Regions from separate parts of the Rhodoferax sp. GW822-FHT02A01 genome, predicted to be linked through region 1. Evidence: predicted binding sites of a transcription regulator. Region 1 holds the regulator's gene; each other region holds the start of a gene.
The links. The regulator sigma-54, encoded in region 1, starts transcription at its own class of promoters, with help from an activator protein. The targets are predictions, from matches to a motif close to TGGCANGNAANCTGCTTT.
Positions count from the first base shown of each region.

Region 2: the regulator sigma-54 is predicted to act here: its motif matches at 3,409-3,426, upstream of nifE (nitrogenase iron-molybdenum cofactor biosynthesis protein NifE).
Region 3: the regulator sigma-54 is predicted to act here: its motif matches at 2,498-2,515, upstream of AAGF34_RS00970 (PEP-CTERM sorting domain-containing protein).

Region 1 is NZ_CP152376.1:583,361-589,921, forward strand. It holds gene AAGF34_RS02695 (class I SAM-dependent RNA methyltransferase) at 1-604, opposite strand, end outside; gene rpoN (RNA polymerase factor sigma-54) at 601-2,196, opposite strand; gene lptB (LPS export ABC transporter ATP-binding protein) at 2,196-2,951, opposite strand; gene lptA (lipopolysaccharide transport periplasmic protein LptA) at 2,948-3,568, opposite strand; gene AAGF34_RS02715 (exopolyphosphatase) at 3,677-4,606, opposite strand; gene AAGF34_RS02720 (thiol:disulfide interchange protein DsbA/DsbL) at 4,703-5,356, opposite strand; gene AAGF34_RS02725 (SPOR domain-containing protein) at 5,428-6,093, opposite strand; gene argS (arginine--tRNA ligase) at 6,117-6,561, opposite strand, start outside.
Region 2 is NZ_CP152376.1:686,060-692,620, forward strand. It holds gene nifX (nitrogen fixation protein NifX) at 1-387, opposite strand, end outside; gene nifN (nitrogenase iron-molybdenum cofactor biosynthesis protein NifN) at 407-1,861, opposite strand; gene nifE (nitrogenase iron-molybdenum cofactor biosynthesis protein NifE) at 1,886-3,376, opposite strand; gene AAGF34_RS03250 (hypothetical protein) at 3,682-3,912, shown strand; gene AAGF34_RS03255 (hypothetical protein) at 3,945-4,169, shown strand; gene AAGF34_RS03260 (hypothetical protein) at 4,291-4,509, shown strand; gene AAGF34_RS03265 (ferritin family protein) at 4,531-5,010, opposite strand; gene AAGF34_RS03270 (hypothetical protein) at 5,023-5,367, opposite strand; gene AAGF34_RS03275 (hypothetical protein) at 5,393-5,644, opposite strand; gene AAGF34_RS03280 (hypothetical protein) at 5,648-5,965, opposite strand; gene AAGF34_RS03285 (2Fe-2S iron-sulfur cluster-binding protein) at 5,994-6,341, opposite strand; gene nifK (nitrogenase molybdenum-iron protein subunit beta) at 6,536-6,561, opposite strand, start outside.
Region 3 is NZ_CP152376.1:222,655-229,215, forward strand. It holds gene AAGF34_RS00950 (XrtA system polysaccharide chain length determinant) at 1-60, opposite strand, end outside; gene AAGF34_RS00955 (XrtA/PEP-CTERM system exopolysaccharide export protein) at 185-754, opposite strand; gene AAGF34_RS00960 (low molecular weight protein-tyrosine-phosphatase) at 934-1,398, shown strand; gene AAGF34_RS00965 (NAD-dependent epimerase) at 1,386-2,360, opposite strand; gene AAGF34_RS00970 (PEP-CTERM sorting domain-containing protein) at 2,564-3,298, shown strand; gene AAGF34_RS00975 (FAD-binding protein) at 3,422-4,984, shown strand; gene prsT (XrtA/PEP-CTERM system TPR-repeat protein PrsT) at 5,098-6,561, shown strand, end outside.

The DNA.
Region 1 (6,561 bases):
GCATCAGGTCGTCGTCACCATCGGCCCAGCCGCTGGCGGCGATCATGGCGGCTGCCAAGGTCTCTTTCAACGGCGCATCGCCCTTGTCCTCGCGCCAGCCCCGCTTGAACAATGGCTCACCGGACGTGTCAATGTAGAGCGAGCAGCTGTCAGTGGTGAGGTGGGCATAGATGCGCACATCGGGCCACTGTGTGTTGACATCAGGACGCACGCCCCCCGAAGTCTCGCGGAAGCGGTCGCAGACGGCATCCTTGACCTTGAGTGCTGCAAAGTTCAGCGACGTCAATGGGCTGTGCTGGGCGGTGACCTCGATCTTGATGGTCTCGCGCGGTGTGAACCAGCGCTCCCACGGCACCGCCATGGCGGCGCGGTACAGGTCCTGCTCGTTGCGGTATTCGGTGTACGACACCAGCACCAGCACACGCTGTGCCAGGCGGCAGTACAGGTTCAGGCGCATGGCGTCCGTGAACGATGTGCGCACGGCCACACCGCCACGCTGCTTGGTGATGCAACCGGGCGGCAGGCCGGTGATGCGCAGGATTTCGGGCGCGAGGTAATCCTCCACACCGGCGGCGCAGGGAAGAAAGAGTTGCAGTTGGTTCATAGCGCCTTGCGCAGGGATGCGGGGGCGATCTTCAGCCCCTCGCGGTATTTGGCCACAGTGCGCCGGGCACATTCAATACCCTGCTCCTTGAGCATCTCGGATATCTGGTTGTCTGACAGCGGCTTCTTGGCACTTTCGGCGCTGATGAACTGCTTGATGAGTGCACGCACCGCGGTGCTGGACGCATTGCCGCCGGACTCAGTGCCCAGGCCGGAGCCGAAGAAGTACTTCAGCTCAAAGGTGCCAAAAGGCGTTGCCATGTACTTGGCGGTGGTCACGCGGCTGATGGTGGACTCGTGCAAGCCCAGTTCGTCGGCGATCTCACGCAGCACCAGCGGGCGCATGGCCAATTCGCCATGGGTGAAGAAGCTCTTCTGCCGCTCCACAATCGCCGTGCTCACGCGCAGGATGGTGTCAAAGCGCTGCTGGATGTTCTTGATGAACCAACGCGCCTCCTGCAGCCGTTGCTGCAGCGCGGCGTGGCTGGCGCTGTCCTTGCCACCGCGGTGGTTGCGCAGCACATTGGCGTAGATGTCATGCACCTTGAGGCGCGGCATCACATCGGGATTGAGCATGACGCGGAACTTGGGTGCAGCCGCCTTGTTGGCGTTGGTCACCGGCACCACCAGCACGTCGGGCACCACGATGTTGCGCTCCACGTCGATAAAGCGCCGCCCCGGCTTGGGTTCCAGCCGCGCAATCTGCGCTATGGCCTCGCGCACCAGGGCATCGCTGCCCACGCCCAATTGCACCAGCCGCTTGATGTCACGGCGCGCCAGCAATTCCATGGGCTGCTGGCAAATGCGCAGGGCCACTTCCAGTTGCTCGCGCTCTTCGTCTTCCAGGTCCGGATTGCGCAGCAGAGCTTTCAATTGCAGACTGAGGCACTCGCTCAAATTGCGGGCACCGACGCCAACCGGCTCCAGGCTTTGCAGCAGTCCCAGGGCTACCGAGAAATGGTGCACCAGGTCGTACAACTGCTCTTCATCCTGCGGGTTCAAGGTGCGGGCCAGGTCCTCGAGCGGCTCTTCCAGATAGCCGTCATCGTTGAGCGACTCGATCAGGAAACGCAGCGCGGCAGCGTCTTCGGCGCTCAGGCGCAAACCCAGTGTCTGCCGATGCAGGAAGGCCTGCAAGCTCTCCTGCGTGCGGGCCAGCTCGGTGGCGTCCTTGTCTTCGTCGCCAGTGAGGTTATTGGTACTGGCCTTGGCCTCGACGCCCCACTCGCCGTCGTCCGGGGTCATTTCGGTGGTGCCGTCGCCTTCCCAGTCGATGCCTTCGTCCCCGCTCAGGGGACTGTTGTCTTCATCACTGCTGGTGGAGGCCACGGTGCTGCTGCCCAGGTCGGGCATGGTGGCGGAAAACTCCACATCCTTGTCGCCTTCACTGACCGGCGTATCCGCCTGTGCGATGCCGAACTCTTCCCGCTCGGCATGGTCCTCACCCAGTTCCAGAAAAGGGTTCTCGTCCAGCATCTGCTCCACTTCCTGGCTCAGTTCGAGCGTGGAGAGCTGCAGAAGACGGATCGACTGCTGCAACTGGGGCGTGAGCGCCAGATGCTGGGAGACGCGTAATGAGAGACCTTGCTTCATTACATCTTGAAGTTTTCACCCAGGTACACGCGGCGTACCTCGGGGTTGTCAACAATTTCCGAAGGCGTGCCTTCGGCCAGCACGCGGCCATCACTGATGATGTAGGCGTGGTCGCAAATGCCCAGGGTCTCGCGCACATTGTGGTCGGTGATGAGCACCCCGATGCCGCGCGCCTTGAGGAAGTTGATGATGCGCTGGATCTCGATCACCGCAATCGGGTCGATGCCGGCAAACGGCTCGTCCAGCAGGATGAAACGCGGCCCGGTAGCCAAAGCGCGGGCAATCTCCACGCGCCGCCGCTCACCGCCCGACAAGGCCAGCGCCGGAGACTCGCGCAAGTGCTCGACCCGCAATTCCTGCAGCAGATTGGTCAGCCGCTTCTCGATCTCCGCGCTGCGCAATGGAGTGCCGTCTTCGTCGCGCTGCAGTTCCAGCACGGCGCGCACGTTGTCTTCCACATTGAGCTTGCGAAAAATCGAGGCTTCCTGCGGCAGGTAGCCCAGCCCCAGACGCGCGCGCCGGTGTATGGGCATGGACTCGATCGAATTGCCGTCGATGGAGATGTCTCCTCCACTGGCCCGTAGCAGTCCCACGATGATGTAAAACGAGGTGGTCTTGCCAGCGCCGTTGGGACCCAGCAGGCCCACCACTTCGCCCGTACGCACGGTCAGAGACACGTCCTTGACCACCTGGCGCTTGCCATAGGACTTTTGCAGATGTTGCGCCGTCAAGTTCCCCGCAGCAAAACCACTCACTTGGCGGCCCCCCCCAGGGTCGCGGATGGTTTGAGCGGCAACGGGGTTGCGGCAGGCGCCGGAGCACTGGCTTCGGGCTTGGGGGTCAGCATGACCCGCACGCGACCGGTTCCCAGGGCGCCTGTCGGTCCCTTGGTGTTGGCGGCACCATCGACCGTAAACAGGTCGGTGAGATTTTCATAAACGATGACACCGCCGGTGATTTCATCGGCCAACGTGGCGCCACGCAGTCGGCGCAACTGCGCCTTGCCGGTGAAGGTCACGGTATCGGCCTTGCCGTCATAGGTGATGGTTTCGCCCTCCCCCTCGATGAACTCGTCCAAGGCTTCGCGCTTCTGCCGGTAGAAGGCCAGCTTGTCTGCGGAACCGGTGGCAACGCCAAATTGATATCCGTCAGGATCCTGGCGCACATCCAGCCGATCTGCGCGGATCACGATGGTTCCCTTGGTCAGCACAACCTTGCCGGTGAATACGCTGACCTGCTTGAGGTCGTCATAGCGCAGCGCGTCGGCCTCGATGTTCATGGGCTTTTTCTGGTCGGCTTTTTCGGCGCGCACGCCACCGGCTGCAAACAGCAGCGTAGCAATCACCAACGAGAAAAGAATGTGTTTTTTCATAAAGGCACGAAACTTGCACACAGTGCGCACGGCCATTGTAGCGAGCGCATGGCATGTTTTATGCCTTGACGAAAATTGAATCGTGTGTGCGGGATTACCCGCAGAAGTTCAACCTACGGTGTTGATGCGGGAAACCAGCTCTTTGACCACCGTGTCGGCCCGCTCATTGGGTACCTGGCAGGTTCCAGCATTTTCATGGCCACCCCCACCGTACACCAGCATCAAGGCACCGATATTGATGCGCGAGGTCCGGTTGGTGATGGATTTGCCCACCGCGCAGACGGTGTTTTGCTTTTGCACGCCCCACATCACATGGATGGACACGTTGGCCTGGGGAAACAGCGCATACACCATGAAGCGGTTCACCGCGTAGATGGTGTCTTCGTGGCGCAGGTCCAACACCACCACGTTGTTGTGGACCGTGGAACACAGCTGCAGCTGGGCTTTGGCCTTCTGGGCATGCTCGAAATACAACTCCACCCGCTCCATCACGTCGGGCAGCTTCAGTATGTCGTCAATGCCATGGGTGCGGCAGTAGTCGATCAGATCCATCATCAGCTGGTAGTTGCTGACCCGGAATTCGCGGAAACGGCCCAGGCCGGTACGCGAATCCATCAGGTAATTCAGCAGCACCCAGCCAGTGGGGTTGAGGATTTCATCAACACTGAACTGCGCGGAGTCACCCTTGTCGACGGCCTCCATCATTTCATTGAAGCGCGCGCCAAACTGGGCGGTGCCACCGTAATGTTCAAACACCACCCGCGCAGCCGATGGCGCATCCGGGTGGATCACATGGTTGGCGGCAACATCGTTGCGCAAGGTCTCTGACGCATGGTGGTCAAACGACAGGTGCACCCCCGGGACGTAGGGGAGATTGGTGGTGATATCGCGGCTGGTGACCTCGATCTTGCCATCCTGCATATCCTTGGGATGGACGAACTTGATGTCATCAATCAGGTTCAGCTCTTTGAGCAAGACGGCGCATACCAGGCCGTCAAAGTCACTTCTTGTAATAAGCCTGAACTTGGAATCCGACATGGCGTATGCCCCGCTGAGTGATTGATATTGCAATCATTCTAGTTCGGGGATACGTCACTTGTCACCCGCGACCGTGGACCCGGCCTCAGGGTTTTCCTATTTGCCGCTGCGCACTGTCGCAGCCAGGGCTTCAACGACCTTGATAGCCTTGTCCATGCCCTTGGCCAGAGAACCGTCCACGTAAAAACGGCCGGCCACACCCAGCGCGGGCACGCCTTCGACCTTGTAGCTGTTCTGCAATTGCGTTCCCTTGCTTGCCTTGGCGGCAACGCTGAAGGAGTTGAATTGTTCGGTGAACTTGGCAACGTCCACACCCTGCTTGCCCACCCACGCCAGAATGGCAGGCGCCTTGGATAAATCCTGCTTTTCCACGTGGATGGCAGCAAAGACCTTGGCATGCAGCTTGTCCACCAGGCCCATGGCGTCCAGGGCGTAGAACAGGCGCTGCTGCGGCACAAAGTCATCGCGGAATGCCACGGGCACGCGGCGAAAGGCCACATCCTTTGGCAGCTGCTTGATCCAGCCTTCCAGCATGGGCTCGAACGCGTTGCAGTGCGGGCAGCTGTACCAGAAGAATTCCACCACTTCTATCTTGCCTGCAGGCGCCTCTACCGGTGCGCGCGGGTCCACCACCAGGTAGTCCGTCCCAGCCTCGGGCTTGGCAGCGTCGGCGTGGGCCGCGGCACTCCACAGGGTGGTTGAAGCCACGGCAGCACCGCCGGCCAGCAGGGAAAAATCACGACGTTTCATATCACTCCAGTCTTGTTCGAATCTATGGTCTGTCCATCAGACAAAGGTTATCTCACCCAGGTAAAGAAGCGTTAACGCTGCACCCGGACCAGGGCGGTATCCAGACCCGCCTTGTCCAGCTTTTCCTTGGTCTTCTCTCCATCTTCCTTCTTATCGAAAGGCCCCACCCGCACGCGGTACACCGTGCGCCCGGACTGCTCACGCTCCGAAATCTTGGTTTCGATGCCGCTGAGCGACAGCTTGGCACGCTGGCTCTCTGCATCTTCTGCCGTGCGGTAGGCGCCCACCTGCACCCAATAAACAAAGGGCTCGGCATCCGCTGCCGCAGTCTTGGCCTTGGCCAATTCACCGATCGGGTCTGCTGAAGCCGCGGCCTTGGCTTCGGGCTTCTTGGCATCTGCGGCCTTGGCATCGCTGGCTTTGGCATCCGGCGCCTTGGCTTCGGGTTTGGTCGGTGCTGCAGGGGCACTGGCGACCGGAGCCGCCGGCGTGACGGGGCCTGAAGCCGCGGGCTGCGGCGGCTTGACTGGGTTCTTGCCATACAAGGGCGCGTTGGGGTCCCAGTCCTTGTTCTTCTTGGCCTCTTCCGCATCCTGGTCGGCACTGCGGGTCTGGCCCTTGTTCATGAAGGGAACGGGCACTTTGGTGACGTACACAGCCACACCCAGAGCCACTGCCAGGCCCACCACCACACCAATAATGAAACCCAGAATGGTTCCGCCGCGCTGTTGCTTCATGCCTTTGAGTCTCTTGAAAGAAATTACATCTTCTGTGGAGCGCTCACGCCCAGCACAGCCAGTCCATTGTGCAACACCTGTGCGGTTGCGGCCACGAGCGCCAGTCGAGCCAGCTTGACGGCTTCGTCATCCACCAGGATGCGCTCGGCATCGTAATAGCTGTGGTAGCAGGCGGCCAGCTCGCGCAGGTAGAACGTGACGTCGTGCGGGGCAAAGTCCACGGCCGCCGCAGTGAGCATTTCGGGGTACTTGGCCAGCAGCAGCATCAGCGCCTGGGCCTGCGGGCTGGTCAGGGCCGACAAATCCACCTGCGCCAGGCTGGCCCGATCACCGCCCCAAGTCGCCAGAACCGAGCAAATGCGTGCATGGGCGTACTGCACGTAATAGACCGGGTTGTCGTTGTTCTTCTGTACCGCCAGGTCCACGTCAAAGGTGTACTCGGTGTCCGGCTTGCGGCTAAGCAGGAAG
Region 2 (6,561 bases), 100 kb from region 1:
AAAGTTGTAGCTGCGCGGGCTGTCTTTTTCCAGGGCCTTGCGCAACCAGGGGGGCGGGGTGCCCTGCAGCACGACCTGGAGCTTGTCCAGGATCTCGGCAATCGATTCCGGCTGTGGCACCTTGATCGGGTGGATCTTCATGGCCACCACGCGGGCGGCACCGGAGCCGCCAATGGCGGCCACGTAGACGATGGCGCAGTCCTTGATGGCTTCGAGCTTGGGTGCGAGCTTGTCCTCGTCGCCGTCTTCTTCGAGCTTGTCACCGAACTCGAAGCTCTCGACGAAGCGGTGGCCTGCGCCACTGATTTCGTAGACCACGATGCTTTTGGCCCAGCCGAAGTGCGCGTCCACGCGCTCCTTGTCCTGGGTAGCGAAGGCAATTTTCATACGGCTTCTCCTGGGTTGGTCAAACACTGGCCTCGGCCAGATCGGTGGGGTTGGAAGGCGCGCAGCCGCCGCACGACCCAGTGCTGCAGGAACCTGCGGTCACGGTGACGTCGGCCATGCGTGCGCTGGTGGTGGTTGCGGCGCGCAGGGCTTCGGGCGTGAGCGGCCAGTCGCCTGCGTGGTGGTGATCCATGTTCTCCAGCATCAGGTTGGCAATGGAGAAGATCAGATCCATGGTGCCGCGGTAGCCGACCATGCGCCGATGTGCGTTGCCGATGCGGTCAAACACCGGAAAGCCGATGCGCAACAGCGGTTTGTGCAGACGTTCCGCAGCCTGGCGCCCATGCGAATGGGTCACCAGCAGATCGCAGTCCGCAGCGGCCTGCTCCAGGTCTTCCAGATCGCCCAGCAGCACCTGCTCGGCCGGCAGCAGCGCATGCGCGGCCGACTTGGTGGTGCTGATGCAGCAGCGCAGTTCTGCGCCCATCTCGTGCAACAGGCTGCCCACGGCCAGCAGCAGATCGGGCTCGGCTGCAATCGCCACCTTGATGCCGCCGGTATAGAAGTGGCCATCGAGCATGGCATCGAGCAACTGGCTGCGCTGGCGCCGGTATTTGGCAGGCACCGGATTGCCCGACAGCGCCGACAGGCGCTGCAACAAGCGGTCATTCACTTCCAGCCCGGTGAGTCGCTCATACACCTCCATGGGCGTGCCGGCAATCTCCTGCAGGGCCAGCGCCGCTTCACGCGTCTGCTCGCCAATGCCAATGGTCAGCGCAGAGGCACCGGCAGCGCGGATCTGCTCCAGCGTGGTGCCACCAATGGTGGTGCCGCGCCAATCGGGCGGGATGTGGCCGTCCAGCGAGCCGGAGATATCCGGCAACACGATGGGGTTCAGGCCAAAGGCTTCGATGATCTCGCGCAGCTCGTCGATGTCCGCCGGTGTCAGATGGCTGCCCGGCAGCAGCGTGACCTGGTCGGCGCGCACCGGCAAGGGTTTGACCAGGGTCTTCACGATGGCGGTGACAGCGTGCTGGTAGCCGTCCTCAAAGCCGCCCACGTAGTCGGGCGTGGAGACGTAGATGATTTCGGTATCGGCCAGCTCGGGCTTGCGCTTGCGCACGGTGACGATGTAGCCGTCCACATCGTCGCCCTTGGTTTCGGTGAGGCCCGTGGAGCAGATGGCGATGACCTTGGGTGCCGCGCGCTTGTAGATGTTGACCAGCGCCGCCTCGATGTTGTCGTAGCCCCCCAGGATGGAGGTGACCTCGTTCATGGCCGTGGTCTGCAGCGGAATGGCTTCCTTGAAGTGGCGCACCAGCAGCACTAGGCCAAAGGAGGTACAGCCCTGCGAGCCGTGCATGACCGGCATGCAGGCGTCCAGCCCCATGAAGGCAAAGCTGGCGCCCAGCGGCTGGCTCATCTTGAGCGGGTTGACGGCGCAGGCTTTCTTGGATTCAACGACGTTTGCCATGGTGTGTGCCTTGTGTGGGTTGGGTCAGACGGGCACTTCTTCGGGCTCCAGCCCCAGCGATCTGGCTGCAGCTGTCGCCAGGAAATCCAGCGGTTTGGCTGCCGGTTGCACCGCACCCAGCGTCTCACCATCGTCACCCCAGGGCGCGGCAATGCGCACTTGCTGCCACACCGGGTTGAACAGGGCGCGGTCGATCTGCTTGACCAGCTCCACCATGCCTTCGTAGCCGCCATAGGGGTAGTAGCGCTCCTGGTTGATGTCCAGCCAGGGCATGCGCGCCTTGAGCGCCACGAACTGCGAGCGTCCACCCGAGAGCATGATGTCGGCACGTGCATCGCGCAGCATGGCGTACATCTCGCGCGGGGTCATGTCGTCGATCATGTGGGCGTCGTCGCCCATGATCTCCTTGATCTTTTCCTTGTCTTCCTTGGTGCTCTTCTTGATGCTGGTGCCGACGATCTCCATGCCGCCCTCTTGCAGCGCCGCCACCACCGACCAGGACTTCACCCCACCGGTGATCAGCAGCACGCGCTTGCCCGCCAGGCGTTGTTTGTAGTGCGCAATGCGCTTCCAGGCGCGCGCCTCTTCCACCTCGATCAGGCGCTCGGTACGCTCCAGCAAATCGTCCGGCGCACCCTGCTGCACCAGCAGTTTGGCAATCTGACGCAGCGTATCGCTCATGTCGCCAATGCCGTAGAACGAGCCCTCGAAATACGGAATGCCCCAGCGCTGCTCCATCTTGGTGGCGATATTGATCATGGACTTGGAGCACACCATCATGTTGACCTTGGCGCGGTGGGCGCTGGCCACTTCGTTGTAGCGGCCATCACCCGAGATGCAGGACAGCACCCGTATGCCCAGCGCGTCCAGCAAGGGCTTGACCTGCCACAGCTCGCCCACCAGGTTGTATTCGCCAATGATGTTGATGTCATAAGGCGTGGTGAACTCCGGCTCCACCGTGCCGATCACATAGTCCAGCAGCGCCTCTGCGCCCAGCTTGTTGCCCAGGTTCTTGGGGCCGGCGAAGCCCGGCGCGTTGACCGGGATGACCGGCTTGCCGAACTTTTCGCTGGCACGCTGGCACACCGCCTCAATGTCATCCCCCACCAAGGCGGTGACGCAGGTCTGGTAGACAAAGATGGCGGGTGGGTCGTACTTTTCCAGGATCTCGCGGATGGACTTGAACAGGCGCTTCTCGCCACCATAAATCACATCCAACTCGTTGATGTCGGTGGTAAAGCCGGAGCGGTAGATCTGCGAGTGCGAGGACGCGCTGTGCCGGTTGTCCCAGGAGTTGCCTTCGCAGGCAATCGGGCCGTGGACCAGGTGCGCCACATCGGCAATCGGTTGCAATGCGATCTTGGCGCCATCAAAGGCGCAGCCGCCAGCCGCTGCGCCGGGGTTGAGCTGCTTGGTGCAGCCCTTCTTGCGTTCTTTCTCGCTCTTGCCCTGGTTCTTGTCGCAGCCCGGTTCTTCGAACACTTCGGCAATCTTGGCTTTGAGCGATACGGACATGGACAACTCCTTGCAGGGTGGTTGATCCATCCATCGCAATTTGGGTGCCAGCCAAAATCGGCTTTTATTGGTGGTTTTGTGGGCGCAGAGACCTGCTCTTTGGCGGGTTTGAAGGCAATGCGACACAAGCCGCTGAACAGCGGGTCCGACTGCGCAATATTGCACTGCATCAACGAAATCCGTGCTTTTAGTACTTTGGTCGAATGCAGACCTTCGCAAATGCGTATATCCTTGTGATAAATGGGAAAATATCCCATTCACTCCACATCGGAACATTGGCCGTCAGTAACCCAGGGAGTCGAAACATGACAGGACGCTGGCCATTTTTTGCAAACGGGAAGGCCACCCCGCGAGCAGGCGTTGCCGCTGCGCCCGTCACGCCCCCCCAAGTCGCGAACCCTGAGCCGTTATGGGCCGAACGCCGCAAATTCATACGAGCCATTCCGGCACCGGTCGCGGAAGAACTCAACAGCGAGTCCGCCTGGGCCGAGTTTGAATCAGCGATGCAGGCTCCGGGTCCGCAAGCCAATACCTGACCAGGGACCGGACTGATTCAACGGTGAGCCCTATGAACCATTCGATCGACAAACCTCTGAAGCCGGAAACACACCTTCGGGTGCTGAACCTGAGTATTCAGAATGAAGAGGCACCATCACCAAACCCGGAGTGTGAGGTCATCGAATTTGAAGGTGAAGAAGGCTGGCAGCATTGGCGGGACTCGGTATTTGTGCAGGATTTCGAGGAATCCGTGCTCACCGCCCCAGCCCCCTTATTCAAGGCCCAAGGAGACTGACAAGACCACATACTGCCAGGGCCTGCCGGACAGGCGTTTCAACACTTTGGGCATGCACGCTATCATCGCTCCAGACTAAAAGAGTGGCGACACTCCAAAAACGCTGGATCGGAGGTGGTGTATGGACTTTTTTCGCAAAGCTCCCAAGAAGATCATTGATCCTCTGGAGCCGATTCCCGTTGGCGAAGTACAGGAGTCGGACTGGGCCGAATGGGAAGACTCGGTAGCCTTCCAGGACAGCCTGATAGGCGGTTTCCCAGACACCACCAAGCAGCCGCTGACTCCCGAAACCGAAGACATGCTGGACATCTTCGCCAACGTGAAGAAGAAGGACTCCTAGGCGGGCTCTCCCGCCCTCACTTCAATCCTGCGTGGGTAGTCTGGCACCCGCCAGATGCAACTGAATCCAGCGCTTGAGTTCAGCCACGTGCTCGGCCTCCTCATCCACAAATTCCTTGGCTAATACGCGGATCTCCGGGTCCTGTGTGGCCTCCAGCACGCTGCTGTAGAAGTTGAGGCCAGCCGTTTCGGCGTCCAGCGCCACCTGCAGCGCCTGCTCGATGCCGATGAACGGGTCCGCCGCCCAGATAGCTGCGGCTTCCGGGCTCTCGATATCGGGCCAGCGGAAGTCACTGCTCTGCAGCACCGGCAGATCGCGATAGCCCGAACGCGCACGCGCATCGCCCAGATGCAGCAGGGAGTAGTCCGCCAGACGCCGGAACAGCTTGCCGACATCCCGGTTGCCGGCGGTCATCATGGCATCGGCCAGTTGACCGAAACGCAATGCAGCCTCGCTCTCCAGCTGGATGGTGTGGGCCAGAAATTCTTCAACGCTGTTCATGGTGTTCCTTGTTCAAAACCCGATCTCAAACCACACCGGTTCCTGCTTGCGCAACTTGGCAATCAGCTCCAGCGTGGCCGGCACCAGCGACTGGATGCCATACCAGACCTCCGCACGGCGCGGCTGGCCGTCCTCTTCCAGCAACTTCTGCAGGCAGGCCCAGCCGTGCCAGTCCACCTGCACCAGGCGATCCCGCAAGGGTTGGGGCAGATGCGCCAGCGTCTGGGCCATCACCAGCAGATAACTCTCCACCCGCTCCAGCGTGTTGGGACTGGCAAACAGCTCCACTTCGCTCTGCATATGGGTCAGCAACACCGCCATGCTGTGGGCGCTGCCCTTGAGGATGTCGTATTGCATGCGCGTCAGCATGTCAGCCCCCGGCTCAATCGTCCGTCAGCACATCGAGAGCCACCAGTTGCTCATGTAGCGCATGGCGCGCGCGCCACATGGACTTGTCGGCAATGAGCGGGTCCCGTCCTTCAAAAGCTGCGATGGCCTCGGCCTCGTCCCAGTACACATAGCGCTCACGCTCCGGGCTGCCCAGGGTTTGCATCTTGTTGGCAAAGTCCTGCTTGTCATAGGCGAACCAGGCCTGTGGATAGCCCTTGGCGGGAAGCTCTATGACGTAGATCACGGCCTACTCCACGCCATCCGCATGGGCCTTGGCCCAGACCGCGTGGCGCAGTCTCTGGGTGATGCCCGCCGGGCTGGCATCAAACTGGCGCTGCGCTTCGGACAAGGCCCCCTGCACCGCGGCCGCTTCAGCCAAGGTAAAGGGCAAACGCCCGCCTGCATGCGTGGCACCCGGTACGGCCCGGGCAATGGCCTGGCGGTTGGGGTGCTCCTCCATGGGGATCAGGCTGTCGGCTTCGCGCACACCGTTCAGGCAGATCCAGCCGTCTATGACTTCCACCTTGCGTCCGTCCGATGTCGTCCTGATAAAGGTAGTGCCCATGGAAAAGCCTCCGTTGCGCAATGCGCTCTCAGAAATTCACGACGATGTCTTCATCACGCACCACCATCTGGCAAGCCAGGCGCCAGGGTGGCGGCAAGTCCTTGGTTTCGGCGTCACTGATTTGCTGCGCCGTGATCTTGCCGGCCAGCTTCAGAACTGTCTTCTCTTTTTCCGTCAGCGCCACACCGATAGGCGTGTTGCCCGACAGCACGGAAACCCGCACCTGGCAGGAACCGCATTCGCCGTTCTCGCACTCCGAGTCCAACGGAATATTGTGGGCCTTGGCCGTAGCCAGCAAGGTCTTGGTGTCACCTGCCACGGCATAGACCGTGACATCTTTCTTCAGGCGCGGCGAGCTGAAAGTTACGTTGGCCATATGTTTCTCGATAGTTCAAAGCAGTTATCAGTCAACAAGCCGTGGCGAAGCGAAGCGAGCCGCAGCGAGTTGACTGAGGTGCTGCAGCCGCCGTAGCGAGCGGGTCGAGGTTGCGTTGAAGCCCACAGCCGTACACCCGTACGGCGAGGACTGCAAACGCAAGATCGGCCCGCGCAGTAGGCGGATGCAGTGCCTCAGCGAATGATGTCGTAGGAGTAGT
Region 3 (6,561 bases), 360 kb from region 1:
TGCGCCAAGGATCGCCACGATCCAGGCGACCGCCAACGCCGCCCACCTGTGTCTCCACATGCCGCGAGCAACAGATAGAACATGGCCGATTACCTCTTCCATAGGGGGTGTTTCTCTTTGATCGTAAGAATCAGTATCCAGCGGCCAAGGCGAATACCGCCTTGCTGCCGAGACCCGACTGGAATCAGAACCAACCTTGCGGAATGGTCAGAATATCGCCCGGACGCATTTCAACATTTGCAGAAATGTCACCACGCTTGAGCAGATCCTTCAGACGCACGGAATAGCGCTTGCCACCTTCCGAGGCACGGGTGATGGAAGCCGCATTGCCGTCTGCAAAATCGGTCAAACCACCCACAGCAATCATGACATCCAGCACTGTCATCTTTTGCTTGTAAGGAAGGGCCTGTGGCTTGGCGGCCTCGCCAATGACGCGAATCTGTTCACTGTACGGACCGACGAAACTGGTGACGATGACGGTGACAACAGGGTCCCGCACGAATTTACCCAATTCGGTTTCGACTTCACGCGCAATTTCAATGGAGGTCTTGCCTTGAGCAACCAATTCGTCAACCAGTGGGGTGGACACTTTGCCATCAGGACGCACAGGCACGGAAAGCGAGAGCTCCGGATTGCGCCACACAATAATATTAAGAGTATCGCCCGGACCTACGAGGTAGTTGTAGTCCTGCGAAGAGGCTGTAACTGGTGCCTCGTTAAGGCTGACGCTATTGCTGGCACACGCAGTAACCAAGCCTGTGAAAAGTACCAGCGCTACCCAGCGAAAACAAGTGACCAGTGTGGCGTTTAGAAATTTCAAGGCGACCTCCCCTAAAGGCAAAAAGACTGCATGTACGTGCAGTTGTGGAATATAGCGCATTTACCGGAAGTGCAAGATGGGTTAGTTTGAGCGAGCAACTAAAATCCCGGCCAATGACAAAACTATTGTTCGTTTGCACGGCCAACATATGCAGATCCCCAATGGCACTCGTCGTTGCGCAGAAGATGGCACGTGATCTGGGCGTTGGCAGAAAGTTGCAAATCGATTCGGCCGGCACCCACGCACCCTCGCCCGCGCAGCGCACCGACCCGCGCGCCATTGCGGCGCTGGAGCGCCGCGGCTACAGCGCCAAACGCCAGCGCTCCAGCCGCATTGCGAGCAGTCACTTCACCGATGCCGATCTGGTGCTGGCCATGGACAACCAGAACATGGCAGCCCTCCAGAAAATCTGCCCGGCCGAGCACGCGCACAAGCTACGGTTGCTTTTGAGCTTTGCCTCCGAATGCGATCGAACCGAAGTACCCGACCCCTATCACAGCAATGCACAGGCCTTTGATCTGGTGCTTGACCTCTGCGAGGCAGCTATCGGCGCATTGCTGCGGCACTACACTTTGTAATAGCTGCGATACCAATCCACAAAGCTTCGCACACCTTTGTCGATCGGGGTCGCGGGAGCAAAGCCCACCCAGTCATTCAACGCCTGGGTATCGGCATATGTAGCCGGAACATCGCCATCCTGCATGGGCAGCAATTCCTTGTTGGCCTGCAAGCCGAGAGCCGACTCTAGGCATGCAATAAAGTCCAGCAGCGGCACTGGTTGGTGGTTGCCAATATTGAAGACGCGATAGGGAGCCGTGCTTTCCGAAGACGTTGCCACCTTGTCCAATACCCGGACAACCCCTTCAACAATGTCATCTATGTACGTGAAATCGCGCCGCATGTCTCCGTAATTGAAGACTTTGATAGGGTCGCCGGCCAAAATGGCCTTGGTAAACAGGATGGATGCCATATCCGGCCTGCTCCAGGGTCCATATACGGTGAAAAACCGCAACCCCGTCGTCGGCACTCCAAACAGATGGCTATAGGTATGGGCCATCAACTCGTTGGCCTTCTTGGTGGCGGCGTACAAACTGACCGGATGGTCCACATTGTCCGCTTCCGAGAACGGCATCTTGGTATTGCCGCCATACACACTGGAGCTGGAAGCGTACACAAGGTGTTCGATGGCGTTGTTGCGACAGGCCTCCAGCACATTCACAAACCCCACGAGGTTGCTGTCTACGTAGGCATGGGGGTTTTGCAACGAATAGCGTACTCCGGCCTGCCCGCCAAGATGCACGACGCGTTCGAACTTTTCCTTCGCGAAAAGCCCCGCGATTTCTTCCCTGTCGGCGAGGTCCATCTTCATGAAGCGAAAACCCGGGTGTCGGTCCAGCAGCGCCAGGCGACTCAGTTTCAGGCTTGGGTCATAATAGTCATTGAGGTTGTCTATCCCGACGACAGTGTCGCCCCGGGCAAGAAGACGAAGGGCAGTAGCCGCCCCAATAAAGCCAGCCACGCCAGTTACAAGTATTTTCATGGCGCTATTCTGGCATGTGGTTGGGGAGCCATTGACCCGTTCGGCAACCCAGAAAGATGTCGGTATTGTTTACACGCCATCCTCAAAGAAGTCGGCTAAACGTCGTAAGCCATTGATTTTAAAAGAACTAAAAAACTTGGCACACCCTTTGCTTTATTGATTGCGCAACAAGTTTTTTTGCAACTCATTTAAAGGGGATCAACATGATCAAGGTAAAACGTTCACTCTTCGCTGCCGCTGCGCTAGGCCTGGCCTTGATTAGCTCCGGCGCTCAAGCTGCATATTCTTCTTTCTGGTTTGATCCGGATGGCGCGGGTGCTGCAGCTGCTATTAAGGTTGTTGGTAGCACTGGCTTTACGCTTGGTAGCGACCCAGTAACAGTGACAGACATATTCTCTGGGGGCGGCAACTTTACCTTTAGCCAGACTGGGCTCGTAGGCGTCTCTTACAATCACACTTTGGTTGGATGGCTTGACGTTGTGGGATCGGGCGTTGGTACACAAAACGGATCTTTCACCTATACCGCTGGAACCGTAACATTTTTGAATGTTGCACAAACAGCCACGCTGGCTACCTATGCCATCACGGGTGGCGGTGGTCTGCTTGCCGATTTGACTCCTAAGGCGCTTACCTCGATTGTTGTGGACGCAAATCAGTCAACCATTACCTCGGGTTATTTTTTCCAGGATGTTGGCGGTGTGAAAGGTGCTGACTTTTCCTCCTTCGAGACTGGAAAGCCTGTATTTGCACTTTCCCATACCGACTTCTCAAGTCCTACTGTGACCCCCATTATTGATGGTCAGGTTATCGGCGCCACCATAACTGGCAACAGTGCAGGTCAGTTCTACTTGGAAATCCCTGAGCCAGAAAGCCTGGCCCTGATGGGTCTGGGTCTGGTGGCTCTGGTTGCATCGCGTCGCCGCAAAGCAGCCAAGTAATTCAAGAAGCAATTCTTTGAATCAAAAAGGGGCCTTCGGGCCCCTTTTTTGTATTTGGAAATAATAGGTGAGATATCAGCGGTCTCACTACAATGATTCCTTCCAATACCAGGGTGACAGAATATGAATTCATCGCATTCCACGGGCGCCATTCAAACCACCAATGTAACCGGACGGGATTTTCCGGCAGGTGCAATTCATAGACCCACTACTACCCAGGAAGTCATTGCTCTGGTCAATCAGTCCCGTGTTGCGAAACGTGCCTTGTACCCGGTGTCGACTGGCTTCAATTGGGGTTACGGATCTCGCGCTCCTGCAAAGGCGGACTGTGATCTGGTCGACCTGAGTGGAATGAACCGCATATTGAATGCCGATGAAATTTCCCTATCCAATCCTGTTGCCGTTCTGGAGCCGGGCGTCACACAGGGGCAGCTTTATGATTTCCTGCAAAAGCATTGCCCGGAATTGACCTTCAATGTCTCCGGCTCCGCACGCGACACAAGCATTCTGGGCAATGCGCTAGACCGCGGTGTAGGTTATTTCGGACCACGCAAGGAAGACGTATTTGGCCTGGAAGTGGTTTGTGGTTCCGGCAAGTTGTTGAAGACCGGTTTTCGGCGCCTCGGTGAAGATTCACCTCTGGCCCACAGCCACCCCTTCGGCCTGGGCCCCATGCTCGACGGTTTGTTCTTTCAGGGCAATTACGGCATTGTCACCAGTGCCTGCTTCCGGCTGACTCCCCGCCGTCCCAAAGAGGTCGCTGTTTCCTTGGCACTTTATGACAGTGCGCGACTGGGTGAATTCATTGATGAGTTGGCACACCTCAAGCGCGAGGGTCTGTTGGTTTCTGTAACCCATATAGCCAATCGCGCGCGCACGCACTCATCCATGATGTACGGCATGTGTACTTATCTGGAGAAGGAATGCCACCTTCCTCCGGCCGAGGCCTACGCAGCGGCAGAGAAGGCCATCAGTCTGGTGGCTCCCAATGAATGGGCCAGCCTGGGCGCGGTCACAGGCAACAAGGGCCAGGTCACTGCAGCACTTCGTGAAATCAAGTCCCGCATGGGCAAACTTGCCCGGGTCACCGTAGTCAGCAACGGCTTACTGGATCTGGGGTATGCAGTGATGAATACCTTGCGCTTCATTCCACAGGCGCGTGCGTTGGCAGCGTCCATCTCCGCGCTGCGACCGTTGCACAACCTCTCGGTGGGCGTACCAACCAATGTGGCGATTGACAACCTCTTGTGGAAGTACGGCCACAGCGACTGGGGCACCGAAAAGCTGGACGAAACCAATTGCGGCCTGATGTTCATATCACCGGCCCTCCCCTCCAATGGAAAGGTAGTTGCCAAACTGTTGACCGGTATGAATGCCGTTGCTGCCAAATTCGGTCACGTGCTGTATATGACCGTGAACATCGAAACATCCATGTCACTTGTGGCGGTTATCAATATCCTATTTGACCGTAGCAAACCTGAGTCGGTGAAGGTAGCACATGAGTGCGCCGATGCCTTGTTGCTGCACATCCATGAACAAAAGCTCTCGGTGTATCGCGCACGATCGGACGCCATGCCGGATATCGTCTCCCGTGACCCCGCCTATTGGGAGATCGTCAGAGGACTGAAAAGCGAGCTGGACCCGGACAACATCATTGCTCCAGGCCGGTACAACTTGGCAGATTAAGCGTTAGCCTGCAGACTCAGGGCGCCCTCAAGCGTCCTGCACGGATCTGCAATTGTGCCCCGGAACCTTCCCCATCACCCCCCCAATTTTCTCGACGTCTGTCCAAACACACCATGCCCCATACAACAGCACAGCTCAGCGAACGCATGCTTCGCCATATTGCGCTTGCCCTGCTTTGCTCATTGAACCTGTTGACACCACATGCTGCGCTTGCAACCGATGCAAAGGCCTCAAAGTACTATGAGGATGCCTTGGTTCGATATGAGAAGAAAGATCTGGAAGGTGCCATCATCCAGCTCAAGAATGCGCTGCAGATCGACAAGAACATGCTGCCGGTCCAGATGCTATTGGGCAAGGCGCTGCTGCAGAGTGGAGACGTAGTGGCCGCAGAAGTCGCCTTCAATGAGGCATTGCGTCTGGGCGTCAACCGCGCCGAAGTGGTCATCCCCTTGGGACAGGCCTATATGGCACAGGGCAAGCTGGTTCCATTGCTGCAACAGCAGCAGTTCAATCCTGCAGGCCTGCCACCTGCTGTGCAGATCCAGGTATTGTTGCTGCGTGCCGCCGCCAACTCGGATCTGGGTGATACGCGCAACGCCCTTAAGAACATTGAAGAAGCACGAGCGATAGATCCAAAATCAGCCTCATCCTGGTTGGCGGAAGTGCCCATTCGCATTCGCGCGCTGCAATTCAAGGAGGCTGCTGCAGCCGCTGACCGGGGAATGGCATTGGCTCCGGACTCTGCTGAAGCCTGGTACCAGAAGGGCTCCGTACAGCACAGTACAGGAGACTTGACTGGTGCAGTTGCTTCCTACAGCAAGGCACTGTCCATCGACGCTGATCGGGTGGATGTGCGGGTTGCAAGGGTCGGAATTTACGTGGACCTGGGACAGAAGAAAGAAGCCACAAGCGAAGTGACGCAGTTGGTGGGGCTCCTGCCTGGCGAGCCCCGTGTTGCCTACTTGCAGGCATTGCTGGCAGAGCAGGACAACCGGCCTGTGGACGCACGAACTGCGTTGAAGGAAGTGGTCAACCTGATTGACCCGGTTCCACCTGACTATCTGCGCTACCGCCCGCAGTTGCTGATGCTCAACGGACTGGCGCACTATGGTCTGAACGAAAGAGAAAAGGCCAAACAGTATCTGGAAGCATTTCAAAAAGTCCAGGGCAACAGCGCAGCGACCAAGATCTTGGCGCAGATCTATTTGTCCGAGCCCAATATCGATCGTGCCATTGAGGTGTTGGAAACCTATTTGAAGGCGCAACCCACCGACAGCCAAGCCATGACCATGCTGGGTTCTGCGTTGATGGTGAAGGGACAAAACGCGCGCGCCACTACGCTCATGAAAAAGGCTTTGCAGACGCAAGACGCACCGGGACTGCGCACGGTGCTGGGCATGAGTCTGATCCGCAGTGGCCAATCCGGCAGTGGCATCAGTGAACTTGAATCAGCCTACAAGAAGAACCCCAAACAAACCGGAGCGGCTACCGCATTGCTTAACATGTACTTGAAGGCGGGCCAGACCGCCAAAGCGATTGCCGTTGCCGAAGATCTTGTCAAGCAACAGCCCACCAAC